2 regions of the Streptomyces sp. NPDC055400 genome follow, and region 2 is predicted to be linked to the other one. Evidence: predicted binding sites of a transcription regulator. Region 2 holds the regulator's gene; the other holds the start of a gene.

Region 1 (5,735 bases), on a different contig from region 2:
TCGAGGGCTGACCGGGGGCCGTGCCGCGGGGCGCAACGCCGAGGCCCGGCCCCGCGGCAAGCGCGGAACCGGGCCTCGTACGAACAGACGCCAGTGCGACCGGCGCCCCTGAGTGCTCAGTGCACTAGTGGGAGTGGCCGTGCCCGTGGCCGGCGGCCTCGGGCTCCTCCTCCGCCGGCTTCTCGACGACCAGGGTCTCGGTCGTGAGCAGCAGCGAAGCGATGGACGCGGCGTTCTCCAGGGCGGAGCGGGTGACCTTGACCGGGTCGATGACGCCGGCCTTGACCAGGTCGCCGTACTCGCCGGTCGCGGCGTTGAAGCCCTGGCCCTTGTCGAGCTCGGCGACCTTCGAGGTGATGACGTAGCCCTCGAGGCCGGCGTTCTCGGCGATCCAGCGCAGCGGCTCGACGGCGGCGCGGCGCACGACCGCGACACCGGTGGCCTCGTCGCCGGTCTTGTCGAGGTTGCCCTCGAGGACCTTGACGGCGTGCACCAGAGCGGAGCCACCACCGGAGACGATGCCCTCCTCGACCGCGGCGCGGGTCGCGGAGATGGCGTCCTCCAGACGGTGCTTCTTCTCCTTGAGCTCGACCTCGGTCGCGGCACCGACCTTGATGACGCAGACGCCGCCGGCGAGCTTCGCGAGGCGCTCCTGGAGCTTCTCGCGGTCCCAGTCGGAGTCCGTGTTCTCGATCTCGGCCTTGATCTGGTTGACGCGGCCCTCGACGTCGGCCTTGTTGCCGCCACCGTCGACGATCGTGGTGTCGTCCTTGGTGATGGTCACGCGGCGGGCGGTGCCGAGCACGTCCAGACCGGCCTGGTCGAGCTTGAGGCCGACCTCCTCGGCGATGACGGTGGCACCGGTGAGGGTGGCCATGTCGCCGAGCATCGCCTTGCGGCGGTCACCGAAGCCGGGCGCCTTGACGGCGACGGCGTTGAACGTGCCGCGGATCTTGTTCACGACCAGGGTCGACAGGGCCTCGCCCTCGACATCCTCGGCGATGATGAGGAGCGGCTTGGAGCCACCGGCCTGGATGACCTTCTCCAGCAGCGGCAGCATGTCCTGGATGGAGGAGATCTTGCCCTGGTTGATCAGGATGTACGGGTCCTCGAGCACGGCCTCCATGCGCTCCTGGTCCGTCACGAAGTACGGAGACAGGTAGCCCTTGTCGAAGGCCATGCCCTCGGTGAAGTCCAGCTCGAGCCCGAAGGTGTTGGACTCCTCGACGGTGATGACACCGTCCTTGCCGACCTTGTCCATCGCCTCGGCGATGAGCTCGCCGACCTGCGAGTCCTGGGCGGACAGACCGGCGACGGCGGCGATGTCGGCCTTGTCCTCGATCGGGCGGGCGGTCGCGAGGAGCTCCTCGGACACGGCCTTGACCGCGGCGTCGATGCCCTTCTTCAGGGCGGCCGGGGAGGCGCCGGCGGCGACGTTGCGCAGGCCTTCCTTGACCAGGGCCTGGGCGAGCACGGTGGCGGTGGTGGTGCCGTCACCCGCGATGTCGTTGGTCTTGGTCGCCACCTCCTTCACCAGCTGGGCGCCGAGGTTCTCGTACGGGTCGTCGATCTCGACCTCACGGGCGATCGTGACACCGTCGTTGGTGATGGTGGGAGCGCCGAACTTCTTGTCGATGACGACGTTGCGGCCCTTGGGGCCGATCGTCACCTTGACCGTGTCGGCAAGCTTGTTGACGCCGCGCTCGAGGGCGCGACGGGCGTCCTCGTCGAACTTCAGGATCTTCGCCATGGAGCTGTTAGTCCTCTCGAACGAACTGCGCCCCCGACGCCCGGCATGCTGAGAAAAGTCGCAGCTGAGTAGCGGGGTGCCAGGGGCGCAGAACTAAAACAGTGGGTGAATTACTTCTCGACGATCGCGAGCACGTCGCGAGCCGAGAGGACGAGGTACTCCTCGCCGTTGTACTTCACCTCGGTGCCGCCGTACTTGCTGTACAGCACGATGTCGCCGGTCTGCACGTCGAGCGGCAGACGCTCGCCGTTCTCGAAGCGTCCCGGGCCCACGGCGAGGACGACGCCCTCCTGGGGCTTCTCCTTCGCGGTGTCCGGGATGACCAGGCCAGAGGCGGTGGTCTGCTCGGCGTCGAGCGGCTGGACCACAATGCGGTCCTCGAGCGGCTTGATGGCAACCTTGGAGCTGGTGGTCGTCACGATCCGACCTCCCCCTTCGGAGATCACGGGGTTAACTGTCTGAGGTGGCGACCAGGTGGATCCGTCGTCGCGGGTGCCGGACCTGCCCGTCGCTATTGGCACTCTCCAGTGGGGAGTGCCAGGGCTGAGACTATGACTGCGATTAGCACTCGGTCAAGCGGAGTGCCAATTCGCTGAGGGCGAGTCCTCCGCACGGCCCCCGCGGCCCGTCCGCCACAGCCCCTCCAGCCCTTCCCTCACAGGTAGTTCTCGAGCCTCCCCACCGTGAACCCCTGGGCCTGGATACGGCGCAGCAGCCGCGCCGTCATCCGGGTGGGCGTCGCGCCGCGCGGCCCGGCACGGTCACCGGACCGGGCAAGGACGATGTCGCCGGGACGCAGCCGGTCCCCGTCCTCGTAACTCAGGTCCTCGCCCCGCGTCGAGGCGCGCCACAGGACGACGGCACCGACCCCGCACGTGGCCGCCGCGCGCAAGGTGTCCTGGTCGTACGCGCCGAAGGGCGGGCGGAAGAGGCGGGGGCGGGTGCCGAAGCGGTTCTTCAGCCGGTCCTGCTGGCCACAGATCTCGGCGTGCTGCTCGGCGTACGGGAGCGAGGGCAGGAAGTGGTGGTTCAGGGTCTGGTTCTGCACGCCCGCGCCGAGGGCCCGCAGCATGCCGAAGTGGTCGCGACCGGGGCCCGCGACGCCGTCCGTGAGGAAGACGCTGACGGGCAGCCTCAGGTCCCGGACCATGTCGGCGAAGCGCGGGTCGCGGTCCACGCCGTCGTCGAAGGTCAGGAAGACGACGCGGTCCCTGGTCCGGACGTGGTCCACGACGGGCGGGAGCGGGTGCGAGCCAGGGCCGGCCCCGGCCGCGTGGCGTGCCGGAGGTCCGGGCGCCGGGGCGAGCGGCGCGGAGAGCCCCCAGCTGCGATAGGAGCCCGGAACGGCGCCGCCCCGAGGGGAGTTGAGAGGCGCGGCGTGCGCAGGCCCCCCGGCCGCCGCCTGCCCGGCGCCTAGCGCACCCCAGGACGATCCGCGCCCCACACCGATGACCGGTGTGGCCGCCGGTGCCGGGTGCCGCGAGTGGCGGACCTTCTCGGCCGCCTTCCTGCTGAGCCGCTCGATCGGGTCCACGGACGGGGCGCACCCGGTGAGCAGCACGGGTGCGAGGACACCGGCGGCCAGGGCGGCGGCGAGCAGCCGCCGCGGCCCGGTGCGCGCGGGGACCCGTCGCGCCCGCACGGACCTCACAGGTAGTCCTCCAGCCGGGCCACCGCGTACCCCTTGCCGGTGACGTACTTCATGAGCCGGCGGACCATGTCTGGCATGGTGCCCTTCCACTCCTCGCGGCCCCGGAAGTGGGTCAGGATGATGTCGCCGGGGTGCAGGTCCCGGTCCACCTCGCGCCACTCGACGTGGTCGACGAACACCTCTTCGTTCCAGAGCGGCACGTACTTGATGCCGCAGGACTTGGCGGCGCGCAGCGTGTCCCGGTTGTAGTTGCCGTAGGGCGGGCGGAAGAGGACGGGCCGCTTGCCGTACTGCTCCTCCATGATGTCCTGCATGCCGCAGATCTCGCGCTTCTGCCCCGCGTAGGACAGGCCGGGCAGGTACGGGTGCGTCAGCGTGTGGTTGTTCAGGGTGACGCCTCGGGACTGCATCTTCCTGAAGTAGCCGTAGTTGTCCTCCACCAGGTAGTTGCTGAGGAAGGCGGTGTACGGGATCTTCAGGTCGCTCATCATCTTCAGGAACGCCGGGTCCTTCTCGGAGCCGTCGTCGATGGTGAGGAACACGACCTTGTCCTTGGTGGGCACGGTCGTGAAGACCGGCGGCAGATCCTCCTGGCCGTGGACCTCGAAGCCCTTGCGGGGCCTGATCACCGGCTTGCCGGCAGGAGGGGGCGGCGCGAGAAGCGGCGGCTCGGCGAGGCGCCACTTCTCGGCCATCGCGACCCGGGCGGCCTGCGCGGCGCCCAGCTCGGCCCCGGCAGGCGGCCCGTGGAGGGGCTGCCGGCCGGGCGCCGGCCGGACGGCCTCCGTGCCGACGGACGAGGCGCACCCGGAGGCGATCGCACAGGCGGCGAGCACGGCGAGGCCGGCCCGTGTACGGCCGTGCCGGACCCCTCGGCCCGGCATCCCCTTCATGGCCCTTTTGTCGTACAAGTCGCATGGCGCCGGATCCTCGCAGCTCACGGCGCTGATCAGGGCCCGACACCGCGGCCGGGCGCGCACCGTCCACCGACTGGCCCACAATGGACCTGATGAACGACCTCGCCTCCTTCAGCTCGCTGCTCTCCGCGGAGGGCCAGGCGCTCCTCGACGACGTACGGGACATCACCCCCGGCCAGGAGCTCGCCGTCGCCACCCGGCTGCGCCGCGACCACCCGGCGGAGCTCGTCTCGGCGGCCATCGCGCAGGCCCTGCTGCGGCAGCGCGCCGCGGCCAAGTTCGGCGAGGCGGACGCCGGCCGCATGTACTTCACGGCGAACGGCGTCGAGCAGGCGACCCGCACGAGCGTCGCCGCCCACCGCGCGCAGGAGTTCAAGGCGCTCGGGGTGCGCTCCGTCGCCGATCTGTGCTGCGGCATCGGCGGCGACGCGATCGCGCTGGCCCGCGCCGGGATCTCCGTACTCGCCGTCGACCGCGACCCCCTGACCTGCGAAGTCGCCCGGGCCAACGCTCAGGCCCTGGGCCTCGACGGGCTGATCGAGGTCCGCGAGGCGGATGTCACCGAGGTCGGCACGGAGCCGTACGACGCCGTGTTCGTCGACCCCGCGCGCCGGGCCGGCGGCAGGGGAGGCGGCCGGATCTTCGACCCGGAGGCGTACTCCCCTCCCCTGTCCTGGGCGGTCGGTGCGGCGCTCGGGGCCCGGCACGCGGCCCTGAAGATCGCGCCGGGCATCCCCCACGAAGCGATCCCCGGCGCGGCCGACGCCGAGTGGATCTCGGACGGCGGGGACGTGAAGGAGGCCGTGCTCTGGTTCGGCACCGAGCCGGGCCGCATGCGGGCGACGCTGCTCCCCGGGCCGCGCGCACTCACCGGCCGCGGCCTCCCCGACCCCGGAGTACGGCCCGTGGGGCGGTACTTGTACGAGCCCGACGGCGCCGTCATCCGCGCCCACCTGGTCGCCGACGTGGCCTTGGAGGTCGGGGGCGGGCTGATCGACGGGACGATCGCCTACATCACGTCCGACGCGCTGCACGCGACGCCGTACGCCACGGCTTACGAGATCACGGACCAGCTCCCCTTCAGCGTAAAGAAATTGAAGGCGCTGCTGCGGGAGCGCGAGGTCGGGATCCTGACGGTGAAGAAGCGGGGGTCGGCGGTGGAGCCGGAGGAGCTGCGCCGCAAGGCGCTGCCGAAGCGGCACGGCCCGAACGCGCTGACGGTCTTCCTGACCCGCGTCGCGGGCGCCCCTACGATGCTGCTGGGCGCGCCCGCGCAGCCGGCCACGGGTGAACCCACCGCCACCCGGCACGGATCGACGTCCTAACGGCACCGCCGCGCCCGGGCCAGCAGCAGCTCCCGCTCCCGCTCATTACGGGTCAGCGACGCGGCCCGCTCGAACTCGGCCCGCGCCTCCTC
Region 2 (5,735 bases):
GAGGCGCGCGCCGCGGGCTTCGACCACGTCAACCTCGACCTGATCTACGGCACCCCCGGCGAGAGCGACGACGACTGGCGGGCCTCCCTGGAGGCGGCCATCGGCGCCGGACCCGACCATGTGTCGGCGTACGCGCTGATCGTCGAGGAGGGCACCCAGCTCGCCCGGCGCATCCGCCGCGGCGAGGTCCCGATGACGGACGACGACGTCCACGCGGACCGCTACCTGATCGCGGACGAGGTCCTCGGCGGTGCGGGCTTCGACTGGTACGAGGTGTCGAACTGGGCCACCACCGACGCCGGGCGCTGCCTGCACAACGAGCTGTACTGGCGCGGCGCCGACTGGTGGGGCGCGGGCCCCGGCGCGCACAGCCACGTCGGCGGGGTGCGCTGGTGGAACGTGAAGCACCCGGGCGCCTACGCCGGGCGCCTCGCCGAGGGACGTTCGCCCGGCGCCGGCCGCGAGCTCCTCTCGGACGAGGACCGGCGCGTCGAGCGCATTCTGCTGGAGCTGCGCCTCCTGGAGGGCTGCCCGTTGTCGCTCCTGAAGCCCGCGGGCCGCGCCGCCGCGGGCCGGGCCCTGTCCGACGGCCTGCTCGAAGCGGCCCCGTACGAGTCCGGCCGCGCCGTCCTCACCCTGCGCGGCCGGCTCCTCGCCGACGCGGTCGTCCGCGACCTCGTCGACTGAGCCCGCGCAGCCGTCAGGGCAGCGTCACGAAGTCGATCAACTCCTCGACCCTGCCCAGGAGTTCGGGCTCCAGGTCGCGGTAGCTGTGTACCCGCGACAGGATGTGCTGCCAGGCCGCGCCGGTGTTCTCCGGCCAGCCGAGCGCCCGGCACACGCCCGTCTTCCAGTCCTGGCCGCGCGGCACCCGGGGCCACGCCCGGATGCCCACGGCCGACGGCTTCACGGCCTCCCACACGTCGATGTAGGGGTGGCCGACGACCAGCGCGTGCTCGCCGGTGACCTGCGCCGCGATCCGTGACTCCTTCGAGCCGGGCACCAGATGGTCGACGAGGACGCCGAGCCGCGCGTCCGGCCCGGGAGCGAATGCGGCGACGATCGCGGGCAGGTCGTCGACGCCCTCCAGGTACTCCACGACCACGCCCTCGATGCGCAGGTCGTCGCCCCAGACCCGCTCCACCAGCTCCGCGTCGTGCCGGCCCTCCACATAGATGCGCCCGGCCCGCGCGACCCGCGCCCGCGCCCCGGGGACGGCGACCGACCCGGAGGCCGTGCGCGCGGGACGTACGGGCGCCGCGGCCACGGGGCGCACGAGGGTGACGACCCGGCCTTCGAGCAGGAAGCCGCGCGGGTCCATGGGGAACACCCGATGCTTGCCGAAGCGGTCCTCCAGGGTCACCGTCGGGCCCTGGGCCGTCTTCTCGCAGCGGACGACCGCCCCGCAGAACCCGGTCGTGACCTCCTCGACCACGAGATCCACGTCCGCCGCCACTTCGGGCGCGGCCTGCTGCTTCTTCCACGGCGGGGTGAAGTCGGGGGAGTACGGACGGTGCCGCGGGCCCGAAGGGCCCTCGTTGGAAGGGCGGTGGCGGGAGACGGGTGGGAGCATGGTGCAGACGATAGGAGTACGAACTGCCGTGCGGTTACGACACGCCGAAACGCGCCGCCAGCGCGGCACGCTGCGCCCGGACAAACTCCGCATTCACCGCGGCTCCGTGCCCGGGAACGTACACGGCGTCTTCACCGCCCAGTTCCAGCAGCCGGCCCAGAGCGGCCGGCCAGCGGGACGGCACCGCGTCACGGCCCGCCTGCGGCTCGCCCGACTCCTCGACCAGGTCACCGCAGAAGACGACCTCGGGCGTGCCCGGCACCAGGACCGCCAGGTCGTGCCCGCTGTGCGCCGGGCCCACGTTCGCGAGCAGCACCTGGAGCCCGCCGCCCAGATCGAGCGTCCACTCCCCGCACACCCGGTGGTGCGGCACGACGAGCACGTCCACCGCGTCGGCCGCCTCCTCGTGCGGCACGCCGTGCGCGACCGCGGACGCCCGCAGTTCGTCGCGGCCCCGCGTGAACACCGTGTCGATGCCCGCGGCGCCGTACACCTCGACACCGGCGAACGCCGCCGTGCCCAGAACATGGTCGAAATGGGGGTGCGTCAGCGCGATATGCGTCACGCGCGCGTGCGGGCCGATGAGGCGCCGGGTGTCCGCCCGCAGCGCCGAACCCTCACGAAGTGATGAACCCGTGTCGATCAGCAACGCCGCCCCGTCGCCCACCACAAGGCCCGTCGTGCAGTCCCAGCCCGGCAGCCGGATCCGCCCCGCCCGGGCGGACAGCTCCTCCCAGCCCACCTCATTCCAGTCCAGGTCGTCCATGGGTCCGACGCTAGCGCCCTTGCCGGGCCCGTACCCACCGGCCGTACACTGACCCGGAGACCATTGGCACTCGGCCGCACCGAGTGCCAGCCGCGGACGACACAGCTGGAGGTGTGCGCGAATGCTCAGCGAACGCAGGCTCGAAGTGCTGCGCGCCATCGTCCAGGACTACGTGGGGACCGAGGAGCCGGTCGGCTCCAAGGCGCTCACCGAGCGGCACAGCCTCGGCGTCTCACCGGCGACGGTGCGCAACGACATGGCGGCGCTCGAGGAGGAGGGCTTCATCGCCCAGCCCCACACGAGCGCCGGGCGGATCCCCACCGACAAGGGGTACCGCCTGTTCGTGGACAAGCTGACGGCGGTCAAGCCGATGACGGGGCCCGAGCGCCGCGCCATCCAGAACTTCCTCGACGGCGCCGTCGACCTCGACGACGTCGTCGGCCGGACCGTGCGGCTGCTCGCGCAGCTGACACGGCAGGTCGCCGTGGTGCAGTACCCGTCCCTGACGCGGTCCACCGTGCGCCATGTGGAGCTGCTCTCGCTCGCCGCCGCCCGTCTGATGCTCGTACTGATCACGGACACGGGCCGCGTCGAGCAGCGGATGATCGACTGCCCGGCGCCGTTCGGCGAGACCTCTCTCGCCGATCTGCGGGCCCGGCTCAACAGCCGGGTCGCGGGACGCCGCTTCGCGGACGTCCCGCAGCTGGTGCAGGACCTGCCGGAGTCCTTCGACGCGGAGGACCGCGGCACGGTCGCGACGGTGCTCTCCACTCTCCTGGAGACGCTCGTCGAGGAGACCGAGGAGCGTCTGATGATCGGCGGCACCGCCAATCTCACCCGCTTCGGACATGACTTTCCCCTCACCATCCGGCCCGTCCTCGAGGCCCTCGAGGAGCAGGTCGTGCTCCTCAAGCTCCTTGGTGAGGTTAACGATTCGGGCATGGCCGTACGGATCGGTCACGAGAACGCCCATGAGGGACTCAGCTCCACCTCCGTGGTCTCGGTCGGCTACGGTTCGGGCAGCGAGGCAGTCGCCAAACTCGGCGTGGTCGGACCGACCCGCATGGATTACCCGGGAACGATGGGAGCAGTACGCGCAGTGGCACGTTACGTCGGACAGATCCTGGCGGAGTCGTAAGTGGCCACGGACTACTACGCCGTACTCGGCGTGCGCCGCGACGCCTCCCAGGACGAGATCAAGAAGGCCTTCCGCAGGCTGGCCCGTGAGCTTCACCCGGACGTGAATCCGGACCCGAAGACACAGGAGCGGTTCAAGGAGATCAACGCCGCCTACGAGGTGTTGTCGGACCCGCAGAAGAAGCAGGTCTACGACCTCGGCGGCGACCCCCTCTCGCAGGCGGGCGGAGGCGGGGCCGGCGGCTTCGGCGCCGGTGGCTTCGGGAACTTCTCCGACATCATGGACGCGTTCTTCGGAACGGCGTCCCAGCGTGGTCCCCGGTCGCGTACACGCCGCGGCCAGGACGCCATGATCCGGCTCGAGATCGAGCTGGACGAGGCCGCCTTCGGGACCACCAAGGACATTCAGGTCGACACGGCCATCGTCTGTACGACCTGCAGCGGCGAGGGTGCCGCGCCGGGTACGTCCGCGCAGACCTGTGACATGTGCCGCGGTCGCGGCGAGGTGTCCCAGGTCACGCGGTCCTTCCTCGGCCAGGTCATGACGTCGCGGCCGTGCCCGCAGTGCCAGGGCTTCGGCACCGTCGTGCCGACGCCGTGCCCGGAGTGCGCCGGTGACGGCCGCATCCGCTCGCGGCGCACGCTCACGGTGAAGATCCCGGCCGGCGTCGACAACGGCACGCGGATCCAGCTCGCGGGCGAGGGCGAGGTCGGCCCCGGCGGCGGCCCCGCCGGTGACCTGTACGTCGAGATCCACGAGCTGGCGCACCCTGTCTTCCAGCGGCGCGGCGACGATCTGCACTGCACCGTCACCATCCCGATGACGGCCGCGGCGCTCGGCACCAAGGTGCCGCTGGAGACGCTCGACGGCCTGGAGGAGATCGACATCCGGCCGGGCACGCAGTCCGGCCAGTCGGTCCCGCTGCACGGGCGCGGCATCACGCACCTGCGCGGCGGCGGCCGCGGTGACCTCATCGTGCACGTCGAGGTCCTGACGCCGACCAAGCTGGACCCGGAGCAGGAGCGGGTACTGCGTGAGCTGTCGAAGCTGCGCGGCGAGGAGCGGCCCACGGGGCAGTTCCAGCCCGGGCAGCAGGGGCTGTTCTCGCGGTTGAAGGACGCGTTCAACGGGCGCTGACCGAGCCCGGCGTACACAAGAAGCAGGGACCACGTCCCCCGCATCACGCGTGGCACATGCCACGCGTGATGGCCGATTCGGTCCGATGCGGGGGACGTGGCACGATGCGGTCATGTCCCCCACGCTGACCGATCTCTGTCACTATCCGATCGTGCAGGCACCCATGGCGGGCGGTGCCTCCTGTCCGCAGCTCGCCGCCGCCGTGTCGGAGGCCGGCGGGCTCGGATTCCTCGCCGCCGGGTACAAGACCGCCGACGGGATGTACCAGGAGATCAAGCAGGTACGGGGGCTGACCAACCAGCCGTTCGGCGTCAATCTCTTCATGCCGCAGTCCGAGTACGCGGACCCCGCGGCCGTCGCCGTCTACGCCAGCCAGCTCGCCGGTGAGGCCGCCTGGTACGAGACGAAGCTCGGGGACCCGGACTGCGGCCTCGACGACGGCTTCGACGCGAAGCTCGCGATCCTCCTCGACGACCCGGTACCGGTCGTCACCTTCACCTTCGGCTGCCCGGGCCGCGACGTCCTCGACTCCCTCGCCCGCGTCGGCACCCTCACCGCCGTCACCGTGACCACCGCGGAGGAGGCGCAGGCCGCCCAGCGGGCCGGTGCCGACGCGCTGTGTGTCCAGGGCATCGAGGCGGGCGGCCACCAGGGCACCCACCGGGACAACCCGGAGGCCGACGGATCCGGCATCGGACTCATCGCGCTGATCGCCCAGGTCCGCGAGGCCGTACAGATCCCGATCATCGCCACCGGCGGACTCATGCGCGGCGGACAGCTCGCCGCCGTGCTCGCCGCGGGCGCCGACGCCGGACAGTTCGGCACGGCCTTCCTGGTCTGCCCCGAGTCCGGCGCCAACGTCCTGCACAAGCAGGCCATGACGAACCCGCTGTTCGTGCGGACCGGGCTGACCCGGGCCTTCTCGGGCCGCCCCGCGCGCGGCCTCGTGAACCGGTTCATGCGCGAGCACGGCCCGTACGCGCCCGCCGCCTACCCCCAGATCCACCACATGACGTCGACGCTGCGCAAGGCCGCCGCCAAGGCCGGGGACCCGCAGGGGATGGCGCTGTGGGCCGGGCAGGGCCACCGGCTCGCCCGTGAGCTGCCCGCCGGCCAGCTCG

What was found. Region 2 encodes HrcA, which represses chaperone genes, less so after heat shock. Its sites were predicted from a motif close to TTNGCACTCNGNNNNNCNGAGTGCNAA; they were not measured.
Region 1: a site for HrcA is predicted at 2,312-2,338, ahead of groES (co-chaperone GroES). Genes of this name have one in related genera too.

What each region holds. Positions count from the first base shown of each region.
Region 1 is NZ_JBSHLM010000008.1:206,367-212,101, forward strand. It holds gene ACWIGU_RS22345 (ester cyclase) at 1-11, shown strand, start outside; gene groL (chaperonin GroEL) at 125-1,750, opposite strand; gene groES (co-chaperone GroES) at 1,861-2,169, opposite strand; gene ACWIGU_RS22360 (polysaccharide deacetylase family protein) at 2,406-3,350, opposite strand; gene ACWIGU_RS22365 (polysaccharide deacetylase family protein) at 3,398-4,294, opposite strand; gene ACWIGU_RS22370 (class I SAM-dependent methyltransferase) at 4,411-5,643, shown strand; gene ACWIGU_RS22375 (RNA polymerase sigma factor) at 5,640-5,735, opposite strand, start outside.
Region 2 is NZ_JBSHLM010000004.1:565,212-570,946, forward strand. It holds gene hemW (radical SAM family heme chaperone HemW) at 1-687, shown strand, start outside; gene ACWIGU_RS13815 (DUF3097 domain-containing protein) at 701-1,573, opposite strand; gene ACWIGU_RS13820 (MBL fold metallo-hydrolase) at 1,608-2,339, opposite strand; gene hrcA (heat-inducible transcriptional repressor HrcA) at 2,461-3,477, shown strand; gene dnaJ (molecular chaperone DnaJ) at 3,478-4,614, shown strand; gene ACWIGU_RS13835 (nitronate monooxygenase) at 4,727-5,735, shown strand, end outside.